Regions from separate parts of the Pseudoalteromonas sp. MMG024 genome, predicted to be linked through region 4. Evidence: predicted binding sites of a transcription regulator. Region 4 holds the regulator's gene; each other region holds the start of a gene.

Region 1 (7,501 bases), on a different contig from region 4:
TGAAGGTACGCTCATTGCGCTAAGCGAATAAACTTTGCTTCATAAACTGCCAAGTTTCTTCAGAATTTATAATGCGACCGTGACCAAGTTTATTAACAGCTTTTAAATTGATATGGCTGTGCTGACTTGCTTGTTGATTGGTTAATTCAAACTTAGCAAATCGGTCTTTTTGATCGTGAATAATATGAATAGGATGGGCGTGACCTGCAACGTGTAGTTCAGGCAAAATCTCACCAAAACGCATATCGTGTTCATCTTCAACACTTTTTAGCACGCCACTAAATAAGTGTTGGTGAATGCCCGTATTTAAAATACGTTGTTCAAAAGAATCGTAAAAGCCAAAGGTAGGCGCGATTAAAAAATGGGGTACATCTTTACTCACATTAAGCGCTGCAATTGTTCCCATAGAATGACTGACAATTGCTTTGGGCTGCTCAATGCTTGCCATTATCGATTTTAGCCCTTTGATAAAAAGCGGTAAATTGGCAAACTTACCATCGCTTTCACCATGACCGTAATGATCAAATGCCATCGCTTTAAATCCACTTGCTGCTACTTTCTCCATAAGTGGTAAAAATTGGCGGCTACTACCAGACCAGCCATGGGTAAAAACCACAGCAGGACCTTCACCAATTGAGGTAAGGTGTAAGTCACCGTGCTCGGTTGCTAGTTTTTGTTGCGTAAACTGGGCTGACAATGTTGTTCTTTTGCGGTTTTTTACCGGTGTTAACAGTAATTTTCTCGTTTGATTAAAGGCAAACTTTGGAGCAATTTTAAGCGCGGTAGTCGATGCCGCTTTAATCAGATAGTAGGCAAGCGGCTTTCTTTTTGCCGATGATGAAAAATAGATTTTACTGCTCATACAGATTCCTCTGCGCGGTGGCGCTCAATTAATTGGTTTAGGGCTGTTTTAAAACGGCTATGCTCAGCGTCTTCAACACCTAGCCACGACATGCTTTGGCTGCCCAAATAAAGTGCGTAGAGTTCAAACACAAATTGTTCTGCGCTTACATCTTGTTTGAATTGCCCCGCACTTATCACTTGCTTAACTTTGTGAGTTAAATAGCCAAGCCAATTTGCTAGATCTTGCTTAACTTGGTCGTGTATAGCGCCTGGTTGGTCATCAAACTCCACTGCCGCGGAGATAAAAATGCAGGTCTTTGCTTGGTTTTCATACCAATCTAGCCAGTTCTCACACAAGCTAAGTAATTGAGCAAGAGGATCAAGCTCGCGGTTGATTGGCTGTATAACCGTGCTTTGAAAAAGTTCATTGGCGAATGTTAGTACATTTAATTGCAGCGTTTCTTTTGATTTGAAATGCGAAAACAAGCCCGATTTTGACATGCCTGTGGCAACTGCAAGGCCGCCAATAGTGAGATTGTCTAAGCTTGACTGTGTAGCAATTTTTAACGCCGTTGCGAGGATCTGCTGTTTTGTTTCTTGACCTTTACTCATAAAAGTACGCTCGTGCTATTATTTATGTGATAATAGCACGAGCGTACTAAAAGTAAATGTTTCAATTAGCTGTTCGCGAACACCGCATTTAATTCAATGTTGCCTATACTGTGTGTAATGTAATATGAGAGTTCACTATGCTAACCCCCGATTTACCAGCCAATGAAAATACAAGAATTAAAACCTTACAAAGCTTAAATGTGCTCGACACACCGTCTGAGCAAAGGCTCGATAGAGTCACGCAAATTGCCGCAAAAATGTTTAACGTACCTATCGCATTAGTATCGTTAGTTGATAAAGAGCGGCAGTGGTTTAAGTCTTGTGTTGGTTTAACGGCAAGTGAAACACCGCGAGATATTTCCTTTTGCGGCCATGCAATTTTGAGTGAGCAAGCATTGGTTGTAACAGATACTTTAGCGGATGAACGTTTTGCAGATAACCCGTTGGTACAGGGCGAGCCAAATATTCGCTTTTATGCGGGGATCCCTCTTGAGCATGAAAATGGATGCCGTTTGGGTACCTTGTGCATTATTGATAGCAAACCACGTAGTTTTAATACCGACGATATTACCTTGTTAAAAGAGCTTGCGGTGCTTGTTGAACTTGAATTAGTAAATAAATTACCAAATACCACTGACCCTGTAACAGGGTTATCAAACAAAGCCGGTTTTAAGTTATTAGCGCCGATTAGTTTAAAGGTGTGCCAAAAGTTAAATCTTAAAGTTTCGGTAGTGTATTTGTTTATGAAAGGGCTGCTTAGTTATCGTCATGATCGACAGAAGTATATAACTATTTTAAATATGACAGCTGATCTTTATAAAACCACATTTAGAGCGACTGATATAATTGCGCATTACGATGAAAATGGATTTGTTGCGCTAGTAAGTAATGCGGACAAACATAATACGCAAGAGCTACTTGATAGTTTGATTACGCAAATGAACGACGTTGATTTTGACGTGCAGCATGATAGCCCTATTGAGTTGATAACGGGTGTCATCGACAGCTCACCATTTTGTGATATTGATGAGCTGATCTTTAACGCCTTTATTAAGCTGCATGAGCAAGGCGAGGGGCTTTAGAAACAGGATGCGACGATAAGCTGCTTAATCATCTCTTGGCTTGGTTTTATTTTTTCCATCGCTAAAAATTCATCGGGTTGGTGGGCTTGTTGTATTGAGCCTGGACCCATTACGATTGTTTCACAACCGAGTTGTTGTAAAAAAGGCGCTTCGGTACAATAGTTTACTGCTTGCGCTTTTTCGCCAGACAGTTTTTCAGCGAGCTTTACTAAACTGCTATCGGTGCTGCCTGAAAACGCAGGAATAGGTTCGTGTAAATCATGTACCGCCACCGCGTTTGGATATTGGCCATTTATCGGTGCTACCGCCTGCAACAGCATTGCTTGAAGTTCTGGAATACTAATGCCGGGAATTGGGCGCATATCAATATGTAGCTCACAACATCCACAAATGCGGTTGGCATTGTCACCACCATGAATGTGTCCAAGGTTTAAAGTCGGGTAGGGGATTTTAAAATCTGATAATGAATATTTATTCTTAATGTCTTCTTTTAGTTTTAATAGCTGGCTAATTACAAGCTGCATTACTTCTATCGCGTTTAAACCCGCATCAGGATCAGAGCTATGACCTGCTTTACCTGTTACACGAATAGCCGTCGACATATGTCCTTTATGAGTATAAACAGGCACCATGTCGGTAGGTTCACCTATAATACAACGAGCTGGCTTTAGTTTATTCTGTTTGGCGATTTCAATTGCGCCAGCCATTGTGGTTTCTTCATCTGCGGTCGCTAAAATTGTAATAGGCTGTTTTAGATTAGTTAGTCCAGTATCGTTATCTATTTCTTGTAATGCATTTAAAACAAAAGCAAAAAATCCTTTCATATCGATACTGCCTAAGCCATAAAACTTGTTGTCTTGTTCGCTTAATTTGAACGGGTCGAACTGCCAACGACTATCGTCAAATGGCACTGTGTCCGTATGTCCTGCCAGCATTAAACCGCCTTCACCCGTACCTAGCTTTGCCGCTAGATTGTATTTTCCGGGATTGTTGTCAAGTTCTGTAATTTCGACTGCAAAGCCTAGTGACTCACACCAACTTGCCAATAAATTGATGACTTCGCGGTTACTCATGTCGAGTGATGGCACCGTTGCGCTAATCGACGGTGTGGCAATAAGTGCACCGTACATATCAAGAAAGTGTAATTGCGACATGATTACCTCAAAATATTTAATAAATAATTATGCAAAAAAGTTGAATATAAATTTACATTGGTTTATTCTGCATTTCAATTCATTATTTTGAAATAATTAGTACCGAGACTAACAGCATGCAGAACTCAATTTTACGACGATAACACTTTTTGAAAACTTGTCTTTATACCCTTAATAGTTTTTTGGAAAAAATATGAATATCGTTATCGTTGGTGCAAGCGGTTACTCAGGTGCTGAGCTTGCCAAATTAATCTCTCTACATAACTCACTAAAGTTAGTGGGTATGTATGTGTCTGAAAATAGCCTAGATAAAGGTAAATCGCTTGCTAGTCTTTACCCCGAACTAAATGGCATTGTTGCAGGTGAATTAGCGCCGTTAAATAGTGAGGCGTTTTCAGTAATCGAACAAAATGCCGATGCCATTTGCCTATGCACTGAACATTCAGTCAGTGTCGAACTTGCACCTCAGTTTTTAGCAATGGGCAAAAAAGTATTTGATTTATCTGGAGGCTTTCGCCTGTCATCAAATGATGACTATGAAACCTATTATGGCTTTAAACACACTAGCCCTGAGCTATTAGAACAAGCTGTTTATGGTCTTGTTGAATGGCAAAAAGATCAAATCAAAAATGCACAGTTAGTAGCAGTACCTGGTTGTTACCCAACCGCTGCGCTAAATGCCCTCAAACCATTAAAACAAGCTGGCTTACTTACTGATGATACTGTGATTATCAATGCGGTTTCTGGTGTTACTGGCGCTGGGCGTAAAACCAATGTGGCAACGCATTTTTGCGAAGTGAGCTTAAAACCTTACGGTTTATTTAATCATAGACATGGTCCTGAAATTGAAAAATACCTTGACCACAAGGTGTTGTTCACACCGCATTTAGGTAATTTTAAGCGCGGTATTCTTGAAACTATCTATGTCAAAGTAAAACCAGGCACGACTGCAAAGCAAATAGCTGAGTCATATCAGGTGCTTGCTGATGAGCCTTTAATTCGCTTACTTGGCGATGTTATTCCATCAATTAAAGGTGTTGAGAACACGCCGTTTGTTGATATTGGTTGGCAGTTACAGGGTGACCAACTCATAGTTATTTCTGCGATTGATAATTTACTTAAAGGCGCGTCAGGCCAAGCACTGCAATGTATTAATTTAACTTTAGGTTTGCCGGCACATACGGGCTTTCAAGGAGTGAATCATGGCTAATTGGGTAATTAAGCTAGGTGGCGCGGTATTAAATAATATTGACGCTGCAAAAGCGTTAATTGATGTGCTGCATCAAAAGCCTGAAGACAAATTTATTCTAGTTCATGGCGGTGGCTCATTAGTAGATGGCTGGTTAAGCGATGCGGGCTTTGTTACGTCAAAGCACCTTGGCCTGCGTATTAGTCCGCGTGAACAAATGCCTTACATTGTTGGTGCGCTTGCGGGCTGTGCAAATAAGCAATTAATGGGCGCGGCAATTAGTAATGGTTTTAAGCCTGTTGGTTTAAGTCTTTATGAAGCAGGTCTTGTTAGTGAACAAAAGCTAAAAGCCCTTGGCCAAGTCGGTACCTGCATTGAAAACGATGCCAGTATTCTTAAATCGCTGCTAAATGCAGGATGTTTTCCGATCGTGAGCTCAATTGGTTTTGACTTAGAAGGCAATTGGTACAACGTAAACGCCGATGAAGCAGCAGCTAGTATCGCTCAATTGCTTGATGCGGAACTTATTTTTATGACAGATGTAGAAGCTGTATTAGATCACAAGCTTAATCCATTACATCAGTTATCAAGTGCTGATATCAGCACATTAATCGCAGAGGGAGTCATTAAAGGCGGCATGCAGGTAAAAGTAAATACCAGCTTGCAAGCTGCTCAACATTTACGACGTGGCGTGTATATCTCGAGCTGGCAAAAGCCAGATAACTTAATCGCATTGCTCAATGGTGAGCATGTGGGAACCAAGATTACGCCATAGGAAAAACAATGACTCAACAATTCATTACGGGCTTAGAGCTAAACAAAGAAGCCAACTTAAAATTACTTAACTTAGCATTACAAATTAAAAATAACCCAATGGATTTTGCCGATGCGCTGAAAGGAAAATCGGTTGTTACGTTATTTGAAAAACCAAGTTTACGTACTCGACTGTCGTTTGATATCGGCATTAACAAACTCGGTGGTCATGCGGTTTACCTTGACCAGCAAAACGGTGCTATGGGGCAGCGTGAATCGGTAAAAGATTTTGCCCTGAATATTTCGACCTGGGCGGATGGCATTGTGGCGCGTGTAATGGCGCATAGCACATTAACTACGCTTAGCGAATTTTCGTCTGTGCCGGTTGTAAATAGTTTGTGTGATTTATATCACCCATGCCAAGCACTCGCTGACTTTTTGACATTGACTGAAATTTACGGCGACGTAAGCCAACTAAAATTGGCCTATTTAGGTGAAGGTAACAATGTTACGCACTCACTGATGCTGTTAGCAGCAAGCTTAGGTACTGACTTTGTTGCGGTATGCCCTAAAGGCGCATCACCTGATGCACAAATTGTAAAACAAGCTGAAGCAATCGCAGCACAAAATGGTGCATCGGTCTCGGTAAGTGACCGTGTAGAAGCTGCAGTTGGGTCGAATGCACTCTATGCCGATACTTGGGTATCAATGGGCGATAACACACCATTAGAGCTGGTAAAAGAAAAGTACATGCCGTACCAAATTAATCAAAAACTGCTTGATATGACAGGCGCATCAAGTGTGCTTCATTGTCAACCAGCGCACCGTGAATTTGAGATTACCTCTGAGGTAATGGACGGTGAAAAATCATTCATAATACAACAAGCTGAAAATCGTATGCATGCGCAAAATGCTCTGCTTGTAAGTTTATTAAACCCAAATTTTGTGTAAGGAATCGGTAACATGAGTTCTATTAAAAAAGTTGTACTAGCATACTCAGGTGGTCTTGATACATCGGCTATCGTGCCATGGTTAAAAGAAAACTATAACTGTGAAGTAGTGGCATTCGTTGCCGATGTAGGCCAAGGCGCTGAAGAGTTAGAAGGCGTAGAAGCAAAAGCAATTGCATCGGGTGCATCTGAGTGTCATATCGTTGATTTAAAAGACGAGCTAGTTGCCGATTATATTTACCCAACACTTAAAACTGGCGCAATTTACGAAGGTACTTACTTACTAGGTACGTCAATGGCGCGTCCTATTATTGCTAAAGCACAAGTTGAAGTTGCGCGCAAAGTAGGCGCTGATGCACTTTCTCATGGTTGTACTGGTAAAGGTAATGACCAAGTGCGTTTTGAGAGTTGTTTCGCAGCCCTTGCCCCTGATTTAAAAGTAATAGCGCCTTGGCGTGAATGGGATTTATCAAGCCGTGAATCATTACTTGATTACCTTGCTGAGCGTAATATTCCATGTTCGGCGTCGGCGACTAAAATTTACAGTCGTGACGCAAACGCGTGGCACATCTCACACGAAGGTGGTGAGCTTGAAGATCCGTGGTGCCAACCGAGCGATCAAGTATGGACATGGACAAATTCGCCAGAGCAAGCGCCAAATGAGTCACAACTTGTTCAGCTTAGTGTTAAAAATGGTGAAGTAGTTGCGGTAAATGGTGAGCAAATGTCACCGCTGCAAGTGCTTACTACGCTAAACGAAGTTGCAGCGCCCCATGGTATTGGCCGTGTTGATATCGTTGAAAACCGTTTGGTAGGTATGAAATCGCGTGGTTGTTATGAAACACCTGGAGGCACTGTAATTATGGCGGCACTTCAAGCGATTGATGAGTTAGTGCTTGATAAAACCAGCCGTAAATG
Region 2 (7,501 bases), on a different contig from region 4:
AACTATTAAAACGGCGCTTTGGGCAACTACATAACGGCTATGCAGTGATCACCTCAAGCGCCAACAAAACCAGTTATACTTATAATATGCTGCTTGCCGAAGACACTGCATGGCGGGTAAAAAAACAATTTGAAGCACTTTATGGCAAACCCATTTACACCGTTGGAATTGGTGGCTCGGGTGGCGGTTTGGCACAGTATTTAATTGCACAAAATAGCCCTGGTTTAATAGATGCCGCCATACCGCTCTATTCCTACCCCGATATGGTGTCACAAACGATTTATGCTCTTGATTGTGACTTATTCAATACCTATTACCACTTTAAAAGTGATTTAGCTAACTGGGATAACAGTGACAAAAAACGTGCAATTGAAGGCCTAAACAATGCCGAGATTGAGCATAAATCATGGTTTTATACGCCAATAAATCAATTTCTCACAGGTAAGGCGTTTTATCGCCCTAAAATATATAGCGAGTGTGTGCATGGCTACTTTGGACTAAGCAGTCTTGTTAATAATCCCGCGCAAGGCTTTCTAAAGCCTTTATTTAGCCAAACGGTTAATCACCAAACTAACTGGAGTTATTGGCAAGATTTGGCCTTAATAACACAGACACCTAATGCTGCAACAAGTGCACCCGCTCTTTGGGATAACCAAGGGGTTCAATATGGCTTAAATGGCCTTAAACAAGGCAGCTTATCAGCAACTGACTTTTTGCATTTAAACTATCATATTGGTGGGTGGAAAGCACAAACAGAGCAGCGCCCTGAACAACTACTGTTTTTTCCATTTGTAAAAACCCCTATTTGGCTTACACAGTGGAGTCGGCACAATATCTATGTTGCAGGCAAAAAACCAGCCAAGCGTACGGTGGCGAACCTAGCTGCTGTAAGACAAGCTTATCGCTATGGTCAAGTGTATTTGGGATTTAACAGCATACCTACAATTGATATTCATCACTACCTCGAAGATCAGCTTGATATGCATCATATCTCTACGTCATTTGCCGCGCGACTTAGAATCTTAAAACAACAAGGGCATCTTAAAAACCACCGTATTTGGATTGCTGATAAGCACTACACACCGCTCAATGAAGCTTTTTCTGTTATTGATAAATGGCTGAGTACTCAGCAAGCACCTGATGATTCAAGCGACCGCTGTTTTAATAAGTCGGGTGAGATAATCGCGCAAGGTGAAAATGTATGGCACGGAGACTGGAATAATCAGCCAGCAGGTGCATGTACAAAACATTTTCCCATTTATACTAATTCACGAATTCAAGCCGGTGGGCCATTTTCTGGTAGTATTTTTAAATGTCAGCGTATAGCTGTAGAAACAGCGGTAGCAAACGGAGTCTATGCACCCATTGATATGACGCCCTACCTTGCTGAACTAAAGCGCACTTTTCCCGATGGTGTGTGTGATTACGATAAACCTGATTTAGGTAATCCGTTTAACGTACTAAGTGATAAATCAGGCTTACCACCATTGAAATCATCACAAGTGGCCAAATCCAACGGGCGATCTTAGCCGTTTGCTGATCAGAAAAGCGTACACCTGATTTCTCAATTAGGGGAATAATCACGATTAACGCCACGAAAAGTGCAATCAACAAAATAAAAACATTCATTAAAACAATCCAATGTATAAGCTTTATAAGTGATTGTACCGAGAAAATTGAAGATAAAAAAGCGGCCGAATTAACGGCCGCAAAATGAGCTGGTTGAGCTCTACGATGAAACTTATCCCACCATGGCAAGTAATATACCGGCAGCAACTGCACTGCCTAATACGCCTGCCACATTTGGACCCATTGCATGCATTAGTAAAAAGTTATGTGGGTTTGCTTCTAAACCAACTTTATTCACGACACGTGCAGCCATTGGTACTGCTGATACTCCTGCCGCGCCAACTAATGGATTGATAGGTGTTTTGCTTAGTTTATTCATTGCCTTTGCCATCAGAACGCCTGAACCCGTCCCAATACCAAACGCCACCGCACCAAGTGCTAAGATACCTAAGGTTTCAACCGTTAAAAACTGATCAGCCGCAAGCTTTGAACCAACAGCCAAGCCAAGGAATATCGTGGTAATATTAATCAGCTCGTTTTGCGCGGTTTTACTTAAACGATCCACCACACCTGACTCACGCATTAAATTACCTAAGCAGAACATACCCACAAGTGGTGCAGCTGCTGGCAAGAACATGGCAATAAGCACTAGCACCAATAATGGAAATATCACTTTTTCCGCTTTGCTAACGTGGCGTAACTGTGGCATTTCAATATTGCGTTCTTCTTCTGTGGTAAACAGCTTCATAATTGGCGGCTGAATAATCGGCACTAACGCCATATAAGAATACGCAGCAACAGCAATTGCACCCAATAGATCAGGGGCAAGCTTAGACGCTAAGAAAATAGCTGTTGGACCATCTGCACCACCAATAATGGCAATTGCCGATGCATCTTGTAGCGTAAATTCAAAACCTGGAATGTAGTTTAAGAAAATTGCGCCAAATAATGTGGCAAAAATTCCAAATTGTGCCGCTGCGCCTAACAGCAGCATTTTAGGGTTAGCAATCAATGCACTAAAGTCCGTAAGCGCGCCTACGCCCATAAAAATAAGCAGTGGGAACACCCCTGAATCAATACCAATTTTATACACGTAGTACAACAATCCACCGGCTTCTGATAAACCAGCTAGCGGAATGTTGGTTAAGATTGCCCCAAAGCCAATTGGCACCAATAACAATGGCTCAAAGTTGCGCACAATTGCAAGATATAGCAACAGTGCGCCAACCAGCATCATAATCAGCTGAGGAAATTCTAAGTTGGCAATGCCAGTGGCTTGCCATAAGGTTATTAAGCTTTCCATTACAACTCCCCAACCTTTACGCTAACGACAATAAAGGTTCGCCAGTTGCAACTGAATCCCCTTCAGATACAAATATTTCTGCGATAGTGCCATCTTTAGCTGCGCGAACTTCAGTTTCCATTTTCATGGCTTCCATAATGATCACAACATCGCCTTTCGCCACTTGTTGACCAGGCTTGGCATTCACTTTAAAAATATTGCCAGACAGCGGTGAATTTAGCGTTTCGGCAGCATCAACAGAGGTTGATTGCGGTAATACATCAGTATGTTGGCTCGATGCACTTGGTGCTGGCTGAATATTGGTAAGTTCACCACTTGGGGCAACACTCACTGCATACACTTTGCCATCAACACTGATGCTGTAATGCTCTGTTTTACCACTTGGTTTTGGGGCAGGTACCTGCTCAGTAGGCAGTGGCTCATTACTTGGTGCTGGCTCAAATGCCTCAGGATTATTGCGATTTTTTAGATATTTCAGACCAATTTGCGGGAATAGTGCATACGTTAATACATCATCAATCACATCATCGGCTAAATCTAATTTATCTTTTTGTGCAATTTCATCAAGCTCTTGCTCTAATTTGCTGAGTTCTGGTTCAATTTGATCTGCAGGACGACACGTTATTGGCTCTACACCATCAAGTACACGCTCTTGCAATTCTTTATTTACAGGCGCAGGCGTAGAACCGTATTCGCCTTTAAGCACGCCAGCTGTCTCTTTGGTGATTGACTTGTAACGTTCACCGGTTAAGACATTTAATACAGCTTGGGTACCAACAATTTGCGATGTAGGTGTAACAAGCGGTAAAAAGCCAAGGTCTTCACGCACTTTAGGAATTTCCAACAATACATCGTCTAACTTATCGTCAGCACCTTGTTCTTTAAGCTGGTTTTCCATATTTGTTAACATGCCACCTGGCACTTGCGCTAACAAAATACGACCATCAACACCTTTTAGACTACCTTCGAACTTAGCGTATTTTTTACGTACTTCTCTGAAATAGGCTGCAATTTCTTCCAGTAAGTTCATATCAAGGCCGGTTGCACGGTCAGTATTCTCTACGATAGATACAATCGTTTCAGTAGCGCTGTGACCATAGGTCATACTCATACTTGAAATTGCGGTATCAAGCATATCAATACCAGCATCAATTGCTTTTTGATACGTTGCGGTGCTTAGTCCGGTAGTTGCATGACATTGCATTGCGATTGGTACAGCAACTGTTTCTTTTAAGCCGGTAATTAGTTTTTCTGCATCGTATGGATTAAGCAAACCCGCCATATCTTTAATACAAATAGAGTGAACGCCTAAATCTTCCAATTGTTTTGCTTGATCAAGCCACATTTGTAGATTGTGCACAGGACTAACTGTGTATGAGATTGTACCTTGTGCATGTGCTCCTACTTTTACCGCTGACTTAATAGCGGTTTCTAGATTACGCACATCATTCATTGCATCAAAAATACGAAAAACGTCGACACCGTTTTTATGTGCTCGTTCAACAAAACGTTCTACCACATCATCAGCATAATGACGGTAACCTAATAAGTTTTGACCACGAAGCAACATTTGCTGTTTGGTATTCGGCATTGCCGCTTTTAACGCACGAATACGGTGCCAAGGATCTTCACCTAAATAACGAATACAGGCGTCAAACGTCGCCCCGCCCCACGATTCCATTGACCAATAGCCGACTTTATCTAGCTTTTCAGCAATTGGTAACATATCTTCTAAGCGTAAACGGGTCGCGAGTAATGACTGGTGTGCATCGCGCAGTACTAATTCGGTTAATTTTAGTTGTGACATGATTTGGCCCCTTCTTATTATTGCTTTTCGCGGTATTGCTTAACTGCCGCGGCAATCGCAGCTATGTGGCTTGTTGGTACTTGATTCCCAGATAATTTAACTGGATTTGGCGTTACCTCAGGCGTTTGAAAATTCGCAAGTACTTTAGACATTGCTTTGATGGTAAAGATCAGTATCGTCAAAAAGACAAATACCACCACCATACCTGTTAACATTAAAACAGCCGCCTCTAACAGCAATCCTGATACGTCCATTTCCCACCTCAATCAAGAATTTTTAGTTAAATATTTTCAATAACTATTCAAAATTGGTAATCAATATTGATCACTTAAACTCAGTTGTCAATTGGTAAAACCAATTCACAACACTATACATTATTAAACAGTCCATTAACAATAGGCTAAAAAGATGACGAACATGAGCTTATTTCATGACTTATTTTGCCCCATGATTAGTCAAGCTTAACTAGCTAGGCAATACAAATTAAACACCTAGCGTTATAATCAAATCAATCTAATCGGAATGAGTTATTCTAGACATAACACATGAAATTGGTAAGACCAATTTTTACATTCTAACTTATACTGTTCGATAAGAATGGTTATTCAAGTTTAAAAGTACACTTTACGTTAACGTAAAATAACAATGAAAAGCGTTTGAAAATAGGCAATTTAGCCTGATACGCTTGTGGCTGGACTGAGATTTGAGATTTGAGATTTGAGATTTGAGATTTGAGATTTGAGATTTGAGATTTGAGATTTGAGATTTGAGATTTGAGAAAGAGAATAACTGAATTTCACATCTCGGCAACCATTCCAAGTTGGTTAGTGCTCCTAAACTCGAACTAGGTATAAATAAGTAGTGAATTTTAGGCACAAAAAAACCGACTCTCGTCGGTTGATGTCACTTCAAAAGAAGTGGCGGACGCGGGAGGATTCGAACCTCCGACCGCCTGGTTCGTAGCCAGGTACTCTATCCAGCTGAGCTACGCGTCCACTATATGCTTTAGTTTTTACATCTCACTCTGATGTTTGTTTCTATTAAATAATAGAGACAAAAAAACCGACTTGTGTCGGTTGATGTCACTTCAAAAGAAGTGGCGGACGCGGGAGGATTCGAACCTCCGACCGCCTGGTTCGTAGCCAGGTACTCTATCCAGCTGAGCTACGCGTCCGCGATATTTCTAATTTTACATCTTAGTCGATGACTATTTATTTAACCACTTTAGTAAGGTGGCGGACGCGGGAGGATTCGAACCTCCGACCGCCTGGTTCGTAGCCAGGTACTCTATCCAGCTGAGCTACGCGTCCGTGATATTTCTAACTTTACATCTTAGCCGATGACTATATATTTAACCACTTTAGTAAAGTGGCGGACGCGGGAGGATTCGAACCTCCGACCGCCTGGTTCGTAGCCAGGTACTCTATCCAGCTGAGCTACGCGTCCGTACAAGACATGGCGGAGAAGGAGGGATTCGAACCCTCGATAGGGCTACAAACCCTATACTCCCTTAGCAGGGGAGCGCCTTCGGCCACTCGGCCACCTCTCCGTCTTGTGGATGCGTATATTAAAGCCTATTGAAAATAAGTCAAACAATTTTAGTCATATTTTTTCTGTTCGTTCACAGAATATGCAGTTTGCTTATTTTTGTAGCTAAGGCGGCTATAATATACAAGTTTTTGTATTAAGTAGCAGCCGAAACTGCTACTTAAATTTGCCTATTTTACACTTTCAATCCAGCTATCTAGTTTAGCTTCTAGAATTGGCATTGGTAGTGCACCATCAATTAGAATTTGTGTATGGAACGCTTTAATATCAAATTTATCGCCAAGCGCTGCTTTTGCTTTTTCACGAAGCTCGCGGATTTTAAATTCACCCAACTTATATGATAACGCTTGACCAGGCCAACCGATATAACGCTCAACTTCTGAAATAATGTCACTTTCAGCCATAGATGAATTTGCTTTCATGTATTCAATACCCTGCTCACGTGTCCAACCTTTGGCATGAAAACCGGTATCTAATACTAGGCGCATCGCACGTAATTGCTCATCAACTAAGCGTCCGTACCACATGTAAGGGTCAGTAAATAAACCAAGCTCTTTACCTAAACTTTCCGCATACAGTGCCCAGCCTTCAGCAAACACAGTGTAGCCACCAAACTTTCTAAAGCGTGGCAAACCTTCTACTTCTTGTTGTAATGCAATTTGGAAATGGTGGCCAGGCGCTGCCTCGTGAATAGAGAGCGTTTCAAGTAAAAACTTAGGCTGCGCTTTTAGGTTATGTGTATTAATGTAAAACACACCCGGTCTTGAACCATCTGGTGCTGGTGCTTGGTAAGAAGCACCCGCAGCAGACGCCGCTCTAAATGCTTCTACTGGTTTAACTACGTAATCTGCCTTAGGCGCTATATCGAACAGTTTAGGTAGCTTAGCATCAATCTTAACTTTTACATCTTCATACGCTTTTACAAGGTCTTCAGGCTTATCATAGTAGAATTCATCGCTATCACGTAAATGAACAAAAAATGCGGCTAAATCACCTTCAAAGCCAACTGCTTCTTTTACGCCTTTCATTTCATTTAAAATGCGCTCTACTTCACTCAAACCAATTTCGTGAATTTCATCGGCATTTAAATCAAGCGTGGTGTGTTGCTTAATTAAGAACTCATACCAAGCTTTACCATTTGGTAAGTTTGCATAGCCTACTTTCTCGTTTGCAGCTGGAATGTATTCTTGCTCTAAGAATTTAGCCATTTTTGCGTATGCTGGTACCAACGTGTTCAGAATAAGCGCTTGATAGTCTTCTTCGATTTGCGCTTT
Region 3 (7,501 bases), on a different contig from region 4:
ACCAAAAAAGTAATTCGGTGCGTAACTGAATTGTAGATATAAAAAAAAGCGCCAATTGGCGCTTTTTTTAATTAAGAATGTTTTTCTTAATTAAGCATTTTCTTTTAAGTAATCAATAACCACTTGGTGGTGATCTTTGGTTTTAAACTTATTAAAGAAATGTTCAATTGTCCCATCTTGGCCAATAAGGAAAGATAAACGGTGAATGCCGTCATACTCTTTACCCATAAACTTTTTTAAACCCCACACACCAAATGCATCGGCAATGGCATGGTCTTCGTCTGATAACAGTGGGAAGTTAAGCTCTTTTTTGGTTTCGAAGTTCTTAAGGCGTTTTACCGGATCTGGGCTAATGCCAACCGCAACGGTATTAAGTGCTGCAAGTTCCGCTTTATGATCGCGCAGATTTTCAGCTTGCACTGTACAGCCCGGTGTTGATGCTTTTGGGTAAAAATAAACAAGTACTTTGTTTTCTTTTAATAATTCTGCAAGTTCTACTGTGTCACCGTTTTGATCGGCAAGTGAGAATAGCGGTGCTTTATCGCCAGCTTGAAGCGTATTCATATTGTAATTTCCTATCGAATCCGTTTTAAAATGTGTTCTACGTTAGACTTTGAAAAAATGATCTCTAGTTGATGTTTAAATTCAGCTTCATCCACGTCACGCGAGAAATTAATATCAATTTCAGAGCGCATTACCACATCACCATCTTGTTCAACACTATCGGATTTAAGCGCTGCAATATTAACTTGGTAGTCAGCCATTAATTGCGTTACTTTGCTTAGTGTGCCTGGCGTATCAGGGCCGTGATAGGTTAGTTTATAACCTGCTTTATACTGTTTTTCTTGATGTTGGCTGGTGCGTTTCATCATGGTTAATAAACCAAGTTCAACGCTTTTTGTCGGAATATTATATTCAACACGACTAATGGCAGAAATATCGCCTTCAAGCAACATTATAAAGGTGAATTCATTGCCTAAAATGGCAATGCGGCTATCAATAATATTGCAATTGGTTTCACTTACTAGCTTGGTAAGCTCACTCACTATGCCGGGGCGATCTTCACCTATGGCAGTAACAACAAGTTGATTTCCAGTGTTTAACGTCATTTTTAGTCTCAATGGGTTAATAACGTGGCCGCGAATTTTAGCAAATTTAAATGGCTTCAACCATGTAAATATATGATGTGGTGAAAATTATAGCGAATTGTTAAGAATAAATTAAAGATAGGGTGGTGGTTTCTTGTGTTTGGCCCTTAGTAAAAGTAACATAGGCGGCAATTTTGAGAATAATATTATGAACCAAACAGTGTGTGCTGCGTCAAATCAAGCAAATAATAAAGAGCACACCAAGGAGAAATTTGTGCAGTATTGGATCCGAAATTCATTGGTTGTCGCTATCTCAATGGCGATTACTGCTTGTTCTGTTTTCACCAATGATTCGCATCATAAACGCAATTACCGTGTTAATGATGAACTTAAAGTGCCAGGTAACCTGACAAAACCATACAAAGATCCTGCCTACGATCTGGAGTCGGCACAATATACATCAGCTGAAGAAAGTGCGTTATATCTGGTAAAAGCACCGGCTCAAGTACTTACTTTTGCACAAGGTTCATGGATTAACGAAGGCGATAAAGAATCGCGCATTTTCTTCGATAAAAACGAAGGTATTCAAGATTTAGAAAGTTTTATTTGGCAAGCGATTGACGATTTATTTGTTGAGCGCCAAGTAACTACAGAAAATAAAGCTGACAATTTCGTAGTGACTAACTGGCATACAATTGAAGAACCAATTGATGTTTGGTGGTGGGAAGAAGAGCGCGAGCTAAGCCGTCAAAAATTTAAGTTTATAGTTGAAACTGAAGAGCACAAGCGTACCGCATCGGTAAAGGTTGAATTAGTTGATTTTGAATCAAAATATGACGAGTTAACAGCGGTACTACAGCAGCGTTTAGAAGTGGCGGCGCTTAATGAGTTTATTGGTCAGTTTGATTTTAACTACCGACAGTTAATGGTTGAATTAAATAAAGCACGTGGCATTGTATCGCTGCAAATGGGCTTTGATGACAAAGGTAACGCGGCGTTTGTAACTGAGCAAAAAGCACGTGATATTTTTGAGCGCTTCCCAAGCTTCTTAGAGCGCGTTGGTTTCAATATTGATGAAATCGAGCAATCTCGTAACTTAATTTTCGCCACGTACGAAACACCAGACGAAAGCGTTTGGGATTCAATTTGGGGTGATGACGTTCGTAAACTGCCACTTGAAGCAGGTCAGTATCAATTATTGGTTGCTGAAACGAACACCGGTGGCACATCAATTACTTGGCTTGATGCTGAGGGTGAAACATTAGAGCCGGGCACGTTAAGCGATACACTACAAGTTATTTTAGCCATGCTAAAAGAGCGTGGTGTAACCGTTCAATAATTTATAAAATTGGATTAGCAAAAAAGAGCCTTCGGCTCTTTTTTGCTTTTAAACGATAGAAAAGTAGCGATTAAAATAGCAATTAAGTAAATGGTTATGCACTTTGTTGGCAAAGATATGCAGATCAATTTACCGCTATCACTTTAAAGGTAACAAATATGAGTTTGGAAGCTAATCAATCGACTGCACCACGCAGTAATTTTGCGACCATAATGATTTTCCTTATTCCGTCATTAATAGGCGTGTTTTTATTTATGACACCGATTAATTATGGGGGCGAATTCACTATCCCTATAGCGATATTGGCTAAGGAATTAAAAGGCGCGTTAGCACACTCAATTACGCTTATTGTGACATCGGTGATTGTGTCAATGGCAGTAATATCCGGCTTAGCTACGCTATTTAAACCAAAGTTTTTAAAAGCGGGTAGCTTTGTCCGTCACTTACTGATTGTTAGCCCGATTTGGCTTGTGGCACGCACATTAGGCGCTATTTTTGTGCTAATGGCGTACTTAAAAGTCGGGACGTTTTCGATTGGTGATACCAAAATTGAAATTCACTCAGACGCAGTTGGTGGCTTGGTACTGCACGAGTTGATGCCAATTCTATTTTCGGTGTTTATTTTAGCTGGTTTATTACTGCCTTTATTGCTTAATTTCGGTTTGCTTGAATTAGTCGGTACGTTACTGACTAAAGTAATGCGTCCACTTTTTGGTGTACCGGGTCGCAGTGCCGTTAACTGTGTTGCCTCTTGGTTAGGTGACGGCAGTGTGGGTATTTTAATGACTGCTAAGCAGTATGAAGAAAAACATTATACACAGCGTGAAGCGGCGATTATTGGCACAACATTCTCGGCAGTTTCAATAACCTTTTGTTTGGTGGTTATTGGCCAAGTAAAATTGGCGCATTTATTTGCACCGTTTTACCTTACTGTGTGTATGGCGGGTATTGCCGCTGCACTGATTGTTCCGCGCTTGCCACCACTTAGATTCAAAAAAGACATTTACATTGATGGTGAAGAAGTAAAAGGTAATCCCGAGGCATTACCTGAAGGGAAAACCTTGTTTAAACATTCACTTGATGTAGCACTTGATAAAGCACGTCATGCGCAAACAATTAAAGAAACGCTTATCGATGGTTTAAAAAATGCCGTTGATATGGTGTTTGCGGTACTGCCAGTAGTTATGGCAATCGGTACGATTGCACTAGTAATCGCTGAATATACGCCAGTATTTCAATGGTTAGGCACACCGTTTATTCCTCTGTTTGAACTGATGCAAATTCCGGAAGCTGAGAAGGCTGCGCAGACTGTGGTTGTAGGTTTTGCCGATATGTTTATTCCATCAATTTTGGCGGCGCAAAATATAAACAGTGAACTTACGCGTTTTGTGGTTGCGGCAATGAGTGTAACCCAGTTGATTTACATGTCTGAAGTGGGTGCACTGTTACTAGGTAGCAAAATTCCAGTAAATATCTTTGAGTTATTTATGATTTTCATTTTGCGTACATTAGTAACGCTACCGGTAATTGCCTTAATGGGACATTGGTTAGTAGGCTAATTTTCGTGATCTTTTTCGGCTCGCTGTTTTTCTTCTAATGAGCGGCGAGCTTTTTCTATCGGATCTTGATTAAAGTTTTTCATATCCATTTTTGCGGAATGCTTTAGTAACGCGATATTGCTCCAAATCACGCCAAGCACAATTGCGATTATTAAGATTGTGGCCCAGATGCTCATAGATTTGCCTAAAAGTTGTGAATTTCTTTAATTTTAACCCAGTAAATAGAACTTAATAAGTTCTTTTTCATCAATTAAATAGTTGTTACTATTAGCGCGTTTCGCGTAATTACATTTTATTCTGGAGCACTGCGTTGTCACTTGAGCGAGTATTAGTTTGGCCTGAGGCTTATCCACTTTTATTAAAAGGTTTGTTAGAGCAAAATGGCGCATTTATTTTGGATGCCCTTGAAGCTTGGCCGAAATGCGAAGAGACCAAAGACGCGCAAGGGATCAGCACCAGCGTGCTACCGCCATTGTATTATTTATTGTGGCTAAAGCCAGCAGAGCCATTTGAGCAATGTTTCTATCAGCATATATTCGAATACGATGATAATGCGCAGCAGTATATTGAATCGGCTATTACGCATTTACATCAGCAACTCAATAGCAAAGAAGCAATAAGTGAACTCTTGTTATCACGAATCGACCAATACGCGGCGATTGGCAATCAGGTTGCAATGCAGAGTGAGCTAACACTTACCTCACTGTGTATGCACTTGCGTTTCTTTAAGTTGTTTCAGCAGTTTTTAAACCTCGGCATGCCGTTATCACACGACGATGTGTTAGCGATTTGGGCGGATGATGATTTTCGTGAAGTTGCCTTACCCTTTATTAAAAGTAATGTAACTGGCGATACCAACGTATTAGCTGAAGAAATCGCCGATAGGTTACGCCAAGGCGAAGACTTTTTTGATTTGTTACTTGCGCTCTCTGATGGTGAAGTTGATAACCGTTTGTTAGAGCGTGCATTGCTATCTCATATTTCACAGCCTGATGCTAAACAAAGTTTATGTATGCGCTTTATCGAACAGGGTGCAAAAGGGCAGATCACTGATGAAGATGGTTTAACCGCCTTAATTTGGTCAGCTAAGCAAGGCTTTGCAAATGTATTTGATGCATTGCTAAGCAAGGAACGTGCAACTGAATGTGATTTAAAAGGTAATAACTTGCTGCATTTTGCGGTGCGAGCTCGCAGTTTGGATATTATTAGTAAAGCGCTTAACGGTGGCGTAAATTATCATCAAAAAGACAGTGATGGCCTTACACCATATCGCTTAGCGGTTGAATTAGAGCTGCCTGAAGTGATAAAGCACTTCGAACACAAGTTTGGTATTAAAGAATTGAGTGAAGAAGGGCAATTAAAACTGATCCAGCATGTGCATTTGTTACATGCATTAGTGTGTTTTATTTTGCCGTTACAGATTTTTCTGATTTTTTCAGACTCAATTACCATTAAAACAGAAATCAGCATTGCGACAACACTAGTGTCACTCGGTGCATTTGCTTTTGCCTTGTCATTAAAGCGCAGCAATTTATACCCAAATATTAAGCATCCGTTTGCACTGACGCTCATTCGCATATTGTCGCCAATATCACTCATATTAGCGTTATTACTGCTATTGGTGATCTTAACAACTGTACTCAGCTAAGCTGTTTCTAATAACTATAAAAGGCCACTTACACAGTGGCCTTTTTTTGTTTGTGGTAAAAGCTTTATAAAAAGCCGTTAGGTCAAAACGAAATGTTATTAGCCTTTCTGATGGATATTTGCAACAATGTTATAAGATATTCCATAAAGTAATAAAGCAGTAACCATGAGCCAATCTTTAATTTATTTAGACGCCAATGCAACAACACCGGTTTACAGTGAAATCGCTCAGGAAGTGATGCACTGTATGGAAGTGGAGTTTGGTAACCCGTCGTCATCTCACATTACCGGGTTAAAAGCAAAGCGTTTAATGGAAGACACACGCCAATTAGGCAAACGATTAATTGGCGCTGAAAAGGGAAGGTTGCTATTTACCTCGGGTGCAACAGAGGGGATCCAAACGTCGGTTGTATCTGCATTGGTTGCTGCAAAAAATCACACTATCGAAAAGCCAGTATTGCTTTATGGCGCAACTGAGCACAAAGCCGTGCCAAATACGCTAAAGCATTGGAATGAGTTACTTGAAATTAACGCTGAAATATTAGCAATTCCAGTTGATAAAAAAGGCTTGCTCGATCATCAGTTTATTGCAGAGCACAGCAAAAATGCTCTGCTAATTTGTACCATGATAGTAAACAATGAAACAGGTGCAACACAAGACATCGCAGCATTAGATAAAGTGATCCGTGATAACAATCCAAATGTGTTTTGGATGGTGGATTGTGTACAAGGCTTAGGTAAACAAAAATTGAATCTTGACCAAACAAGCATCAATTATGCGCCGTTTTCTGGTCACAAGCTGTATGCACCTAAGGGTATTGGCTTTTTGTATTTAAGTGAAGATGCACCACTGACACCTTTTATTGCAGGTGGTGGGCAAGAAAGTGGCGCGCGTTCAGGTACCGAGAATTTGCCAGGCATAGCAGGTTTAAAAAAGTTATTTGAATTAATGCAAAAGGGCGAAGCAAGCCCGTTTAAATCGGCAGATGTGTTGGCGAGTTACCGTGATAAGTTAGCAAAAGCATTGTCGCATACATTTGATGAAATCGTTTTTAATAATGATTTTTCAGTATCGGTTCCAACCACTATTAACTTTAGTGTTGCTAACATTTCAGGCAGCGAAGTAATGAATTTATTTGATGCTGCTGGCATTCGAGTGAGTGCAGGTTCTGCTTGTAGTTCAGGTGCTGCGAGTAGCTTTGTACTCGATGCGATGAATCTAGCGCCGTGGCAAAGTGAGAACGCTATTCGCCTATCGTTTGGCCCAATGGCAAGTGAAGATGAAATTAACAGTGCGTGTGAGCGTATTATGGCGCTTAAGGATAAGCTCGCAAATGCATGTATGTTAACGAGTTATACCAAAGAAACACCGTGTGCAGTTGGTATTAACCAATATGTGGTCGATGGCGATATTATGTACCTTATTGTCAATCAATCACTTGATACCTTACTAATTAACCCTATCTTTTCTGAGATCAACAAGGTTAAGCGTTTAGCAACTAAGCAAGGGTTGAAGATCAGCCATATTGTTAGCGATAAATCTGACTACGCAGACGTATTTTTAGACAGTCAATTCGTTGATTTAGCTACAGATAAAGTAATGCCTGAGTTTAACGTTGAACTGAGCGATCGCGCAGTGTTATTTACCAATCAAGCTAGTCAGTTAAAGCTTGCATTAACATTAAACGCACCTAACGCGGTTACCGAAATAAACAGTACCGAGCTTAAAGCACAATTAGCCGCTAATAAATTGGATGGCATCATTGATATTCGCGAGCATTATGAACATCAAGAAGGTGAACTGAGTGACTATCTAAAGGTCCCACGCGATATGGTGACGAATATTCCAAGTCACCGCTTGCTAAATG
Region 4 (7,501 bases):
ACAATGGCAAACCGATCTTAAAAGATTTGTCATTGCAGGTAAAAGACAATGAAATTGTGTGTTTACTCGGTGCAAGTGGCTGTGGCAAAACCACCACATTAAAAGCAATCGCTGGCTTGTTGAAACCTAGCAAAGGCGATATCTCGATTGCGCAAGTTGCGGTTAACGGTGACTCCCTTTATGTTCCGCCACAAGAGCGCAATATCGGTATGATGTTTCAAGACTATGCGTTGTTTCCTCATTTAACCGTTGAGCAAAACATTGCGTTTGGCTTACATAAAGAATCCTCGAGTGTACGCAATGAGCGTGTTAAAGAAATGCTGTCACTGATTAAGCTTGAGGCATTTGCTGAGCGTTACCCGCATCAATTATCAGGTGGTCAGCAACAGCGGGTGGCAATTGCTCGCGCACTCGCATATAAACCGAGTTTATTGTTACTTGATGAACCATTTTCCAATATCGATCACCAAGTACGCTTCCAATTAATTGATGATATTCGCCGTATTATTAAAGATCAGCAAGTTTCCGCTATTTTTGTAACCCACTCCAAAGAGGAAGCTTTTGCTTTCGCCGATAAATTGGCAATTATGGAAGAGGGCAAAATTGCACAATTAGGCACGGCAGAAGCACTTTATCGCAAACCTGCGACAAAAGGCGTTGCGGCATTTTTAAGTGCTGGTATTTTTATTGATGCCGAAGCGACATCCAGCACTGAATTTAAAACTGAGTTTGGCACCATTACTTCACTTGAACCTGTTACCAATGACCAAAATGAAGTGTCAGGAAAAGGCTGTATATATTTAAAGCCCCAGTATTTAACTTTGAGCGAAAGCGAACAGGGAGTAGGTGAGTTTGTCGCGAGCCGTTTTGTTGGTAACCGCTATTTATGTCGTGTAAAACTAGGGCAACAAGAACTTGAAATTCCATGCACGCAACATCAGCGCTATGCTTATGGTCAGCGATTAGCTATTGATGTTCGTCCGCATTTGGTTAATTATTTCGCTTATACTAATAACAATTAAGTAGGAAATCCGCTATGCCACAAGCGCAATCAGGAGTTTGTGCTGAAGCCAATTTACATGGTGTGCATTTATTTTTAAATGTATTAGATGGCCAAGAACTCAGCTTGTCGAAAAAATTGGCAAGTATTATTGATATGCAAGAGCGGTTTGACCACGAATTTTCAGAAGCGCTTGTGTCTTGTGTTGTGGCGATTGGTTCGCAATTCTGGCCACATATTTACCCCAGTAAAATGCCAAAAACCTTGGCAGGCTTTCCGCAATTTGAACATATTGAGCATGCTACGCCATCACGTCCGATAGATTTAATGATTCAAATTAGGGCAGATCGCCTTGATGTAGTTCATTTGTTTGTGATGGAAGTAATTGAATTACTGAATGGTGATATTGAGCTGATTGACCAAGTAAAGTGTTTTCATTATTTAGACGGTCGTGACCTAAATGGCTTTATTTATGGTGTTGCTAATCCTCATGGTCGCAAAAAGCAGCTTGTCGCTTTAGTCGGGGATGAAGACGTTGCATTTTCTGCGGGCAGCTATATTCATGTGCAGCGTTATCGTTATGATTTAAAGGCGTGGCAAGAAATCTCAAAAGCTGAACAAGAAATTGTAATGGGCCGAATGGCTAATTCTAATCAAGCGGTTAGTTGCGCTCCGGAAAACAGTCATAGTGCACGCACAGAGCTTTACGATGACCATGGCAATGCATTATTTTTAAATCAAGGCATGCCATTTGCTGATATTAACCAGCAGGGCTTTTTATTTATTAGCTGTGCAAATAACGGCTATGCGTTTCAAACGCTTCTCAAACACCGTTTAGGCTACATTGATGATAATGGCCCAGATATGTGGCTAGAGTTTGCGAAAAGTGATTTTGGTGCGGCGTTTTTTGCGCCGTCAGTGAATATACTAAGGGAATTAGCTAGTTAGATTTAACAAGCTAGAGTTTAAGAGAGTTATGCAATACAAAACTCTCTTAATTAGTTTTAAACGTTTTCGAATAACTTTTTAACGCGCTCAAGTGTAACGTCAATTTCAGAGACTTTTTCAGGGGCGATAAAAATTGTATCATCACCAGCAATGGTGCCTAACACTCCGTCTGCTTTGCCAAGTGAATCAAGCAAACGTGCAATTAGTTGTGCAGCACCTGGACTGGTACGAATGATGATCATCATTTCGTTATGCATAATATCAATTACCAGTTGGCGCAGCGGGCTTTTCGCTGTCGGTACACCCATTTCTGCAGGTAAACAATACACCATTTCTTGTTTTGCATTACGTGTACGTACAGCGCCAAATTTACTTAACATGCGAGACACTTTGCTCTGACTAATATTGTCAAAACCCATGTCTTTTAAGGCATCAACAATCTCGCCTTGTGAACCAAAGTTTTCTTCTTTTAAAAGGGCTTTGAACGCTTTAACCAGCGCTTCTTGTTTATCTTGTATTTGCATGTGAACGGGCTGTTTAACCAATTGATGGACGTTACCTTAAATTTTACACAAGTTAGGGGTAATTGCATTAATAAAATCGTCATCTTAATTCAATTAGAGTTGAATTAATCTCAATGAAAATGCGATTTTTTTAATTGATAGCGTTGTCAACTAATCTAGTCGGATAAAGTTTACAACTATGGTCGAGATTTATATAAAAAATACCTGTTTTATTTGTTTTTATGCGCACTTTTCATTATCTTTATGGCACTTTTTTAAATACCTACCTCTAATCACGGAGAATTCACATGAAAGTTGCAGTTTTAGGCGCAGCTGGTGGTATCGGCCAGGCCCTTTCTTTATTACTTAAAACACAATTACCAGCTGGTTCTGAGCTATCGTTATACGATGTAGCGCCAGTTGTTCCAGGTGTTGCTGTTGACCTATCACATATCCCAACTGCAGTTAAAGTTGAAGGTTTTGGTAAAGACGATTTAGATGCAGCACTTGCTGGCGCAGATATCGTAATTATTCCAGCAGGTATGCCGCGTAAGCCAGGTATGGACCGTGCAGACTTATTCAATGTTAATGCAAGCATTGTTAAAACACTTGCTGAAGGCATTGTTAAAAACTGTCCTAAGGCGCTTGTAGGTGTTATCACTAACCCTGTAAACGGCACTGTACCAATCGTTGCTGAAGTATTCAAAAAGGCAGGTACTTACGAAGCTAACCGTGTATTCGGTGTAACGACACTAGACGTTATCCGTTCAGAAGCGTTTATCGCTGAACTTAAAGGCGTAGACGTTGCTTCTGTTAAAGTACCAGTAATCGGTGGTCACTCAGGTACAACTATTCTTCCTCTTCTTTCACAAGTTGAAGGTGTTGAGTTCACTGCAGAAGAAGTTGAAGCACTTACTCCACGTATTCAAAACGCAGGTACTGAAGTTGTTAACGCAAAAGCGGGCGGCGGTTCAGCGACACTTTCAATGGGCGCAGCAGCTGCACGTTTCACTCAGTCTTTAGTTAAAGGCTTACAAGGTGAAGAAGGTGTTATCGACTACGCATACGTTGCAATCGACGGTGGTGACGCAGCATACTTCGCACACCCAGTACGTTTAGGCAAAAACGGTGTAGAAGAAATTCTTTCTTACGGTGAGCTTAGCGCATTCGAAGAGAAAGCAAAGAACGACATGCTTGAAACGCTTAACAAAGACATTCAGGAAGGTATCGACTTCATCAACGGTTAATCGCGTTGAGAAAAGATTATAAAAGGCCGCAATTGCGGCCTTTTTTGTATCTTAATTGATAACAAATAAAAGGCGCTTTATGCGCCTTTTATTTTTTAATACTTAATTAACCTTGTTTGCTTGCAACCCAATCGTTTACAAAGCCTTCAAGAGTATTAAGTGGCACTGGACCGCTCTTAAGCACTACATCGTGGAATTCACGAATATCGAACTTTTCACCAAGTTGCTTCTTCGCGCTTTCACGTAATTCTACAATCTTGATCATACCGATTTTGTACGCCGTTGCTTGTGATGGCATTACAATGTGACGCTCTACCATCTTAACGCCGTCTGACGTTGCATTTGGCGTGTTATTTACGTAGTAGTCGATACCTTGTTGGCGCGTCCACTTCATTGCGTGAATACCTGTATCTACTACTAAGCGACATGCACGCCATAACTCCATCGCTAAACGACCGAAGTCTGAGTATGGGTCTTCATATAAGCCCATTTCTTTTGGCACCATTTCAGAGTATAAACCCCAGCCTTCAACGTATGCTGTGTAACCGCCAAACTTACGGAACTTAGGAACGCCTTCAAGCTCTTGCGCGATAGCAATTTGCATGTGGTGGCCTGGAATACCTTCATGGTAAGCAAGCGCTTCCATTTGGTAAGTTGGCATCGCTTCCATATCGTACAGGTTGGCATAGTAAATACCAGGGCGTGAGCCATCTGGCGCTGGTTGCTGGTAGAACGCTTTACCTGCTGCTTTTTCACGGAATGCTTCAACACGTTTTACAATCATGTCGGCTTTTGGCTTAACGATAAATAACTCATCAAGGCGCGACTTCATGTTATCGATCATTGCCGTCGCATCAGCAAGGTACTTTGCTTTACCTTCTTCCGTGTTTGGCAAGTAGAACTGCTTGTCGGTTTTCATGAATTCCATGAATGCTTTTAAGTCGCCTTTAAAACCAACTTTATCTTTGATTTCACGCATTTCATCATGAATACGTGCAACTTCAGCTAAACCAATCGCGTGAATTTCTTTCGCCGTAAGATCGGTTGTCGTCGTGCGTGCTAACGCATTGTTGTAGTAAGCTTCACCTTGCGGGAACTTCCAAGCACCATCGCGGTTATCAGCGCGAGATTCTAAACCAATTAAGTAGCTGATAAGCGATTCATAGGCAGGGCCAACCGCTGTTTTAAGAGCATTTGTTGCATCAGTGATAAGAGCGTCTTTTTCATCTTGTGCGATTTCTAACTTTGCCACTTTGCGTTTAAAGTCAGCAAGCAGGGTTGAATCTTCACCAGTTGTGAAAGGCGCACCTTTCAAAATGTTTTTGCTTGAATCAATTACATGTGGGAACACGAATTTAGGCGCGATAATGCCTTTTGCAGCACGAGTTTCTAGATCTTTTTCAAGTTGTTCAAATACCGTTGGTACACCATTTAAACGAGAAATATACGCTTTTGCATCACTTAAATCGGCAATTTGATGTTGGTTAATCAAAAATGCAGGGATCATTGAGTGTGTGCCATACATTTGATTTACTGGATACGTGTGGTAGCGCCATTTAAAGTCATCAATGCTTTGTACTAAACGCTGTTCCATTAAGTCATAGCTAACTTGTGTCGTGCTATCTAGCTTGCTGCGATCAAAAGCGCGCAGCGTTTCAAGGTCTTTTTTCGCAAGCGCTAAATCTTCTAACGCACGTGCTTCAGAACCGTCGTCCCATTTGTCATAGTCTTTTTTGATGCCCATGTAGGTTTGGTAAACAGGGCTGCGCATTACGCCGCGCATAAAAACTTCTTCAAAGAACGCGTTTGCACGTTCGCTTTCTGATTGTTGTTTAACTACTTCAGCAGTTGTATCTTGTGTTGTTGCTGGTCTTTGACAACCAACTAAAAAAACAGAGCTGATTGCTGCTGCAATTAATGAGCGCTTAAGCATTTTGTTTTACCTTTATAGTTATGACTTTATAACGAAGTATTTACTCAACGTTACTGTTTTACAGGGGTCGCTACAAACGACGTTACACAAATAATTGTAACAAGTCATTTAAAAAGCGGTGTCCTTTTGCGGTAACTTGCCAGATATTGTCGTTTTTTTGCATTAATCCTGAAGTAACCGCGTGATTTAAATTAGCTTCAACGTGTTCAAGTGGCAGCCCAGTAAACTCAACAAACTCGTTGATGTTGAATGATTCATGTAGGCGCAAGCGGTTCATGAAATATTCAAAAGGCAGTTCATCATTTGCGACGTGCCAGCTATCAAATAGGTATGGTCTGGTTAAGTCCATATAGCCTTTAGGGTGCTTTACCTTAACTGTGCGTAACAGTTTTTGTGTTGTTAAATCGGTGATTTTGCCATGGGCGCCACAGCCAATACCCAAGTAGTCACCAAAGCGCCAGTAATTTAAATTATGCTGACACTGATAACCCGGTTTGGCGTAGCCTGATATTTCATATTGCTCGTAACCTGCATCCGTTAACAGCTGGTGGCCTTGTTCTTGAATTTGCCACAAGGTTTCATCTTCAGGCAGTATAGGCGGTTTTGACGCAAATTGGGTATTAGGTTCAATAGTGAGTTGATACCACGAAATATGGGGCGGATTGAGCGCGATAACTTGTTTAAGATCACTCAGTGCATCATCGATGGACTGATCTGGCAATCCATGCATTAAGTCCATATTAAAACTGTTTAAACCTATGGTCTTTGCTAATTTTGCCGCATTAATTGCTTCATCGGCATTGTGAATACGGCCAAGGCTTTTTAGTTTGTCTTGTTGCAGCGATTGAACACCAATAGAAATACGATTGACGCCAGCTGCGCGGTAGCCAATAAAGCGCTCAGCTTCGACAGTACCCGGGTTAGCTTCAAGGGTAACTTCTATATCCTTTGCGAACGGTATAAGGCGCTCAACACCTTGCAATAAGGAAGCTATAGCTTTTTCACTAAACAGGCTCGGTGTACCACCACCGATAAATATACTAGTGAGTTTACGGCCTTGTACATATGCAAGGTCGGTTTTTAAATCATCTAGCAAGTGCTGTACGTAAGCAGATTCAGGAATATCTGACTTTACGCCATGACTATTAAAGTCACAGTAGGGGCACTTTTGCACACACCAAGGTATATGTATGTATAGACTTAATGGTGGCAGTTTCATTAATTAGCCTTGAGCAAGTCGAGCAGTTGATTAAGCGCCTTTCCGCGGTGGCTTAGGCTATTTTTAGTTGCCTTATCCAGCATTGCCGCGCTGCAATTTTTCTCGTGACTAAAGAATACTGGGTCGTAACCAAAGCCTTGTTCACCTTGACGCTCAGGTAAAATTTCACCTTGCCATACACCTTGGCAAATCAATGGGGTAGGGTCGTCTGCATGGCGCATTAATACTAATACACACCAAAAACGGGCTGTACGATTCGGATTATCGCCCAGTTCACTTAATAGCTTATCAATGTTATCAGAGTCATTCGCATTAACACCTGCAAATCGTGCTGAGTAAATGCCCGGAGCACCGCCTAGCGCTTCAACTTCCAGACCTGAATCGTCGGCGATTGCCGGTAAGCCAGTAATCTTTGCTGCATGCCTTGCTTTGATTATGGCATTTTCAATAAATGTGGTGCCGGTTTCTGCAACTTCTGGCACATCAAACTCTGACTGTGCGACTACTTCAATATTCAAACTAGCAAGTTTATGCGCAAGCTCAGCAACTTTGCCTTGGTTACCCGTTGCCAAAACGATTTTTTCAAATGACATAAAACGAAATTTCTAAAGGAATGATGTTAGGTATTATATCAAGAGCGCAAGCGTATTG

What was found. Region 4 encodes ArgR, which controls arginine synthesis, uptake and breakdown. Its sites were predicted from a motif close to ANTGAATANNTATTCANT; they were not measured.
Region 1: a site for ArgR is predicted at 3,710-3,727, ahead of argC (N-acetyl-gamma-glutamyl-phosphate reductase). Genes of this name have one in related genera too.
Region 2: a site for ArgR is predicted at 4,968-4,985, ahead of L1068_RS16430 (OadG family transporter subunit). Genes of this name have one in related genera too.
Region 3: a site for ArgR is predicted at 2,513-2,530, ahead of L1068_RS00400 (YjiH family protein). Genes of this name have one in related genera too.

Annotation. Positions count from the first base shown of each region.
Region 1 is NZ_JAKFZO010000012.1:27,132-34,632, reverse strand. Features, by position in the region: gene L1068_RS12880 (VOC family protein) at 1-31, shown strand, start outside; gene L1068_RS12875 (alpha/beta fold hydrolase) at 20-862, opposite strand; gene L1068_RS12870 (TetR/AcrR family transcriptional regulator) at 859-1,455, opposite strand; gene L1068_RS12865 (GAF domain-containing protein) at 1,593-2,537, shown strand; gene argE (acetylornithine deacetylase) at 2,534-3,691, opposite strand; gene argC (N-acetyl-gamma-glutamyl-phosphate reductase) at 3,885-4,901, shown strand; gene argB (acetylglutamate kinase) at 4,894-5,655, shown strand; gene L1068_RS12845 (ornithine carbamoyltransferase) at 5,664-6,584, shown strand; gene L1068_RS12840 (argininosuccinate synthase) at 6,597-7,501, shown strand, end outside.
Region 2 is NZ_JAKFZO010000018.1:50,071-57,571, forward strand. Features, by position in the region: gene L1068_RS16415 (DUF6351 family protein) at 1-1,529, shown strand, start outside; gene L1068_RS16420 (sodium ion-translocating decarboxylase subunit beta) at 1,742-2,872, opposite strand; gene oadA (sodium-extruding oxaloacetate decarboxylase subunit alpha) at 2,889-4,679, opposite strand; gene L1068_RS16430 (OadG family transporter subunit) at 4,697-4,933, opposite strand; tRNA gene L1068_RS16435 (tRNA-Arg) at 5,598-5,674, opposite strand; tRNA gene L1068_RS16440 (tRNA-Arg) at 5,777-5,853, opposite strand; tRNA gene L1068_RS16445 (tRNA-Arg) at 5,913-5,989, opposite strand; tRNA gene L1068_RS16450 (tRNA-Arg) at 6,049-6,125, opposite strand; tRNA gene L1068_RS16455 (tRNA-Ser) at 6,136-6,228, opposite strand; gene L1068_RS16460 (DUF885 domain-containing protein) at 6,398-7,501, opposite strand, start outside.
Region 3 is NZ_JAKFZO010000001.1:77,734-85,234, forward strand. Features, by position in the region: gene rluB (23S rRNA pseudouridine(2605) synthase RluB) at 1-13, shown strand, start outside; gene bcp (thioredoxin-dependent thiol peroxidase) at 91-564, opposite strand; gene L1068_RS00390 (ACT domain-containing protein) at 576-1,109, opposite strand; gene bamC (outer membrane protein assembly factor BamC) at 1,297-2,427, shown strand; gene L1068_RS00400 (YjiH family protein) at 2,586-3,986, shown strand; gene L1068_RS00405 (DUF2897 family protein) at 3,983-4,162, opposite strand; gene L1068_RS00410 (ankyrin repeat domain-containing protein) at 4,297-5,634, shown strand; gene L1068_RS00415 (aminotransferase class V-fold PLP-dependent enzyme) at 5,800-7,501, shown strand, end outside.
Region 4 is NZ_JAKFZO010000007.1:69,486-76,986, reverse strand. Features, by position in the region: gene L1068_RS08305 (ABC transporter ATP-binding protein) at 1-1,022, shown strand, start outside; gene L1068_RS08300 (Dyp-type peroxidase) at 1,037-1,948, shown strand; gene argR (transcriptional regulator ArgR) at 2,005-2,472, opposite strand; gene mdh (malate dehydrogenase) at 2,760-3,698, shown strand; gene L1068_RS08285 (DUF885 domain-containing protein) at 3,805-5,631, opposite strand; gene hemW (radical SAM family heme chaperone HemW) at 5,714-6,850, opposite strand; gene rdgB (RdgB/HAM1 family non-canonical purine NTP pyrophosphatase) at 6,850-7,443, opposite strand.